Regions from separate parts of the Clostridium sp. X genome, predicted to be linked through region 1. Evidence: predicted binding sites of a transcription regulator. Region 1 holds the regulator's gene; the other holds the start of a gene.

Region 1 (3,433 bases):
TATAAGTCTACATCCGAAACCACTTCTGTTTCAAGTACACTTATCACTAACTCATTATTCTCCTTTAAACTCCTTTTAGTATTTTCTTCATGTTGGTAATTTATTATAGTCATGTATAAAGCAGTAATTAACGCTAAACTAAGAATTATTGTACTTAATATAGATAACATAAGCTTGTTTTTCATCTTCATACTATTCACCTAAATTAAATCTATATCCAACACCTCTGATGGTTTCAATAAATTTAGGGTTTTTATCGTCTTCTTCTATTTTTTTTCTTAGATGCCTTATATGAACATCCACTGTCCTAGTTTCTCCAACATACTCATAACCCCATATTTTGTCTAAAAGAAAATCTCTAGTCATAACCCTTCCCTTATTCTTTATTAAAACCTCTATAAGTTCAAATTCCTTTAATGTTAAATCTACTCTCTCTTCATTTTTTAAAATTTCGTGTTTTTCGAAATCTATTGTTATATTCCCAAATTTATATATTTTATCAAGTTGTTGAGGTTTAGTTCTTCTTAATACAGCCTTAGTTCTTGCTACTAATTCCCTTACTGAAAATGGCTTTGTAATATAGTCATCTGCTCCTAGCTCTAATCCTAAAATCTTATCCAGTTCTTCTCCTTTAGCTGTTATCATTATTATCGGTGTGTTTGAAATAGAATGATCTCTTCGTATTTCCTTACAAACATCATATCCATCCATTCCTGGAAGCATTACATCCAGCAAAATTAATTGGGGTGTTTCTTTTCTAGCTAGCTCTAATGCCTCTATTCCATCTGCAGCGGCAATGACCTTATACCCGTTGTTTATAAAATTAAATTTGATAAGTTCTCTAATATGATCTTCATCATCAACTATTAAAATTTTTTCTTCTGCCATAAATCAAACCTCCAAATTATTTATTCATATATATAAATGAAAACATTCTTCCACTATTCTCTCTTTGCTTTCTATAGGAGTGTAGATTAAATTTATTATTACAATAGGTACATATATCTATTGATGTTATTTGATTTTCCTCTATACCTAAACTTTTTAATTGCTTTATAATACAATTTTTCAAGCTTATATTTTTACCAGTTGATATACTAACATTCTTGTAAATTTCCTGATTTTTAAATTCTTCTATTAAATCATCTCCAACTTCATAGCAACACTCCATATTATGAGGTCCAATATAAATACTTAAATCCTTAATATTAGTACCATACTCTTCAATCATTTTCTTTACTCCATTAATTAAAATGTATTTATAGGTACCTTTCCATCCACTGTGTATAGCCCCTATTACTCCTCTGCCTTTATCATATATTAATATAGGAACACAATCAGCAGTAAATACTCCAACAGCCACCCCTTTTTCATTAGTAATAATTCCATCACCATCACAAATCTTCCCATGGAAGATATGAACTATATCACTATGAGTCTGATTAAGATATCCTATATTATCTAAATTAAACCATTCTCTTAAATTATTTAAATTAGAAATTCCTTCATTTGTATTTTTATTGAAATTTAGTCCATTTTGGGCGGTAGAGAAGTAAAAATAGACATCACCTTCTTTAAACTTTATAAATCTATATTTATTCTCAATTATTGAAAAATTTATTTTGCTCATACAACACCTCTATACATATTATTTTAACATTAATGATAGATTATTTAAAATATTAATAAATAAATTAACTTTTTTAACTTATATTTAACAAAAGAAAATACCCTATATTTTAAATATTAGGGCATTGTTTATCTGTCATTAAATTTTTTATCTCTTCAATAAAAGTATTAACATCCTTAAATTGTCTATAAACTGATGCAAATCTAACATAAGAAACTTCATCAATTTCTTTTAGTTTATCCATAATCATTTCTCCAATAGCTTCCGATTTAATTTCAGCTACCATATCATTACTCATCTTTTTTTCAACTTCATCAGCTATAGATTCAATTTGAACTCTTGAAACAGGTCTTTTCTGACAAGCTGTAATTAAACCATTAATTATCTTGGATTTATCAAAGTATTCTCTACTAGAATTTCGTTTGATTACTAAAATAGGTATGTCCTCTATTTTTTCATATGTAGTATATCTTTTATAACATTTTAAACATTCTCTTCTGCGTCTTATGGCCTTATTATCTTCGGTTGACCTAGAATCAACTACTTTACTCTCTTCAAAAGTACAATATGGACACTTCAAAATATCACATCCTTTTTTTCTTTTGATGTTATTATACTATTTATAATTCTATATTACTACTACTTATTATCTACTGTAAATTCATCAATATTTACAAGAATAACATCGCTACCAATCTTAACAACCTTGTCCCATTCTATCTCAATAATGTTATTTTTAGAAAACCATGAATTTTTCTCTTTAGGAATAATTAAGGACAATATTTTATATTCTAAAGAATCTATTAAAAAATCTTTTATGTAACCTAATCTTGAACCTGTATTAATATCAATAACCTCCATAGCCCTTATATTGTTTACAGAATATAACGACATAATCTCATCTCCTTATAAATTTTAAATTTAATTAATATATATTACTTCTTACTCAATCATATGTAAAATTTATATTTATTTTAAAAATTTATACAAATAATAAGTAGAGTAGGTTGAAGGAAAATTTATTTTCCTTCTTCCCCTCATCAAACCGTGCATGCGATTTTCCCGCACACGGCTTTCCGATATTCTTCTTTCTAAGGCATTATGCCCTCTAAGAAGAAAGTTTCTTTAATCCCATTTCATTAAGAATATTCATTACCTCTTTCAGACCTTTATGTCGAGGTCTTCTTTGTTTCTTATGGTTATACCAAACAGTAAATTTCTGTATAATATATCAATCTATTTTATTTAACTGTTTTCCTGCATATTTCAAGTTATAGTAATTCTTTAGACCTATTATTTTCTTATTCATTGTCTTCACTAAGTCATATATATCCATCTTTAAAGTCGACCTATTACTGAGAACTTCTTTTATTTTCTTTCTCATACTTTTCATAGCCTTTTGAGTTGGAACTTGTATTGTAGTGTTAAATCTTTGTCCTTTTCCACTTTCCACAAGGCTACGCCTATGATGAAACCCCAGAAAATCAAATCCCTCTTTACCATCCCACATATTGACAAATTTAGTTTTATGGGAATGTAATTCTAGTTCTAACTTCTCGAAGATTTTCTTAACTGCATTATATGCATGGTATATTTCCTTCTTTGTTCTTGAGATAATAATAAAATCATCAGCAAATTTCACAAGTGTGCCAAGGTGTTTGTAGTATTTATCCCAAACAATATCAAAATAGTTTAAGTATATATTTTAGAGTAACGGACTTATTGAAGAGCCTTGCTGCGAGCCAATTTCACTTTCTATATACTCATTATCTTCTACTGCCCCTATCTTAAGCCACTTCTTTA
Region 2 (3,433 bases), 1.5 Mb from region 1:
ATTTAAAGCACTCTAAAGGAGTATTGTCCATGGCAAGATCAATGAATCCAAATTCGGCTGGAAGTCAATTCTTTATAATGGTAGAGGATGCTCCACACCTAGATGGTCAATATGCAGCTTTTGGAAAGGTTACAGAAGGCATTGAGGTAGCAGATAAAATTGTTAGTGTTAAAAGAGATCGTAGCGATAGACCTTATGAAGATCAAGTTATGGAAAGTGTTACAGTAGATACTTTTGGAGTGGAGTATCCAGAACCAGAAACAGTTTAATTAGAAATTGAGGTATAATACATGAGTGCTGAGAGTGAAAAAATCTTATTGATATATGGATTTGATTATAATGAACAGCTAAAGCTTAGTGAATTATTAAAAGAAAACAATTTACCTTTATATAGGGTAATAGATGAAAGCGTGGTTAATTTAACTTTAGAGGATATACTGAGTAAAAAAGCTACAGATATGTGTTCTAGTGATTTACAAAAAGAAAAAGTGATTTTATTTAATCAATGCAGCGATGATGATATAAAAACTACTATGAGAGTTGTAAGAGCTAGTTACAGTGAAAAACCTATTTTTGCAGTAGTTACACATACTTCGATTAACTGGAGATTTAATTATCTCTTGGAACATCTTATAGAAGAGCGAAGTAGGTTTGAAAAGACACATAGAAACTAAAGTTAAGTCGGAGGCATTTATATGAGCAGGATTGGTGGGAAGATAAAAGAAGCTAGGTTAAGCGCAAATTTGACAGAAAAGCAACTAGCTAAAAAGAGCGGTGTTGCAGAGAGCTTTATAAAGGAAGTTGAAACTGGTAGAAAAGTAATAAATGAAAATGTTATAGAAAAGATATCTAAAGTTTTAGGCAAAGATTTAAATGATATAGGAATGTCTTTTGAAGAAGAAAGTTTCAAAGAAGAAGTGTCGAAGCCTAAAAAGACTCTAGAGGCTGTACAGGATGTATGGAGTGATGCCTTTAGCTCAGTGTTAAAAACTGTTCCTATATACAGATATGATCTAAGTAAAGCTTTAGGTGGAAAACAAATGCCTATTTTAAATAATAAGATAGAAGGCTATAGCAAAGATAAAGTATTATTTCTACAAGTTGAAAATGATGATATGATAGGTTTTAGAATAGGTAAAGAGGATCTAGTATTTGGACATATATCTCATGAAGTAGAAAACAATTCTATATGCCTTATTGAAAATAATGGTGAGAGATTTATAAGACAAATAAAAAGACTAGATAATACTAAATTACTTTTAGTAAGTAATAACGGAATTCTTAAAACTGAAACAGTTGGAATTAAAGAGATTAAAGTTTTAGTAAAATTAGAAAGAGTGGAAATAAAGTTATAGCAGCAGATATAATATCTGCTGCTATAACTTTTGTAGTTAATATATTAAATGCAATTATAACAAGCAGTTGTCAATGTTAGTAAGTATATAAAAAACGTATTAAAAAGAAGAAAAATAAACCAGGTATAAGGTATTAATTTAATTCAGTATATTTAAAGATTGATAATAAAAATATTGTGGAGTATAATATCCAGGTACAATATGTTGTGTCTGGAGGTAAATGGTATGCTATATGTAGTGAAACGAGATGGAAGAAGAGTTCAGTTTAATTCTATAAAGATAATTAATGCTATAAAGGGGTCAGCGGAAGAGATTGCTTTTAATTTAAAAGATAGCGAGGCTGTAGAGCTTGCTCAAAAGGTTATGGAGAAAATTGAAAGATTAGATTGTGAAGAGATATCAGTAGAGGATATTCAAAATATAGTAGAGAAGGTTTTGCCAGAGAACGGACATGAATTAATCGGAAAAACTTATTCTAATTATAGAAGTGAGAGAACGAAGATTAGAGAAAAGAAGTCAGACTTGATGAGGGCTATACAGAATATAGGGATTGAGACTGATAGAGATAATGCTAATGTTGGAAATAATTTCAGTTCAAAACTTCTTAGAATAGCAAGTGAATCTAACAAGTGGCATAATTTAGGGATGATGCCAAAGCATTTAGCAAAATTACACGAGAACGGAGATATATATTTTCATGATTTAGATTCATACAATTTAACTATAAACTGTTTAAATATTGAAACAGGAAAAATATTATCTAGAGGTTTTAATACAGGATATGGCACAATTCTTCCCGCAAAGAGAATAGAATCAGCTGCTGAATTATCATGTATATTGCTTCAAAGCGCACAAAATGATATGTTTGGGGGACAATCCCATGTAAACTTCGACAATGATATGGCTCCTTTTGTTAGTAGCTCAAGAGAAGAAATAAGAAAAGAGTATGAAGGTTACTTTGGAAACTTTGATAAATTAGATGAAATAATAGAAGAAAAGCTAGAGAAAACAGTTCGTCAATCAATGCAAGGTATAGTTTATAATTTAAATACAATGCATTCAAGAGCAGGAAGTCAAGTTCCCTTCAGTTCTATAAATTTAGGACTTCCTCAAAGTAAAGATGCTGCTATGGTAGATAGAATATTCTTAGAGGAATATGAAAGAGGACTTGGAAAAGGAGAGCAACCAATTTTCCCTAATATAGTATTTAGAGTTAAGGAAGGGGTTAACAGAGAACCAGGTGATCCGTATTACTACCTTTACGAACTTGCTTGTAGAGTAGCTAGCAAGAGAATGAATCCTATGTTTATGAATCTAGATGCAGACTTTAATAAAGAATACTATGATAAGGGCGTAATTGCATCAACTATGGGATGTAGAACTTATATAATGTCAAATGTAAATGGAGAACCAGGTCCAGAAGGAAGAGGGAATATATCTCCAGCTACCATAAATTTACCAAGAATCGGAATTTTAGCTAAAGGAAATGTGGATAAATTCTTCTCACTATTAGATAATAGACTAGAATTATTAAGAGAATCCTTATTACATAGATATAGTGTTTTGAAAAATTTAAAAGTTAAAGATTTACCTTTTGTTGCAGGGGAACATTTGATGCGTGGTTCTGAAAATTTAGAAGCTGAAGATTCAATAGATCCAATCCTAAGACAAGGAACATGGGGAGTTGGATTTATAGGAGTTGCAGAAACTTTAACTGCATTACTTGGAAAACATCATGGAGAAAGCAAAGAAGCCTATGAATTAGCTATAAAGATAGTATCACATATTAGAGCATTTTGTGATAAGTATAGAACTATAGATAAGCTTAACTGGTCATGTTATGCAACGCCAGCAGAAGGGCTTTCAGGAAGATTCATCCTTCAAGATAAAGCTATATATGGCAATATAGAAGGGGTTACAGATAAGGAGTATTACACAAATAGTTATCATTTACCAGTGTACTATAAATCTTCTATTAAAGATAAGATAAACTTAGAAGAGCCTTTCCACAAGATATGTAATGGAGGTCACATAACTTATATTGAAATGGATGGGTACCCAGAGCCAGAGGATGTGAA

What was found. The regulator NrdR, encoded in region 1, represses ribonucleotide reductase genes. The targets are predictions, from matches to a motif close to CACNANATNTNGTG.
Region 2: a site for NrdR is predicted at 1,551-1,564, ahead of nrdD (anaerobic ribonucleoside-triphosphate reductase). Genes of this name have one in related genera too.

What each region holds. Positions count from the first base shown of each region.
Region 1 is NZ_CM146912.1:2,690,186-2,693,618, forward strand. Features, by position in the region: gene pnpS (two-component system histidine kinase PnpS) at 1-185, opposite strand, end outside; gene ACX0KU_RS13575 (response regulator) at 193-888, opposite strand; gene pgeF (peptidoglycan editing factor PgeF) at 905-1,630, opposite strand; gene nrdR (transcriptional regulator NrdR) at 1,740-2,210, opposite strand; gene ACX0KU_RS13590 (YlmC/YmxH family sporulation protein) at 2,270-2,524, opposite strand; gene ACX0KU_RS13595 (group II intron maturase-specific domain-containing protein) at 2,862-3,023, opposite strand; partial or broken gene ACX0KU_RS13600 (reverse transcriptase domain-containing protein) at 3,111-3,433, opposite strand, start outside.
Region 2 is NZ_CM146912.1:1,226,782-1,230,214, forward strand. Features, by position in the region: gene ACX0KU_RS06245 (peptidylprolyl isomerase) at 1-269, shown strand, start outside; gene ACX0KU_RS06250 (DUF3783 domain-containing protein) at 291-674, shown strand; gene ACX0KU_RS06255 (S24 family peptidase) at 696-1,355, shown strand; gene nrdD (anaerobic ribonucleoside-triphosphate reductase) at 1,581-3,433, shown strand, end outside.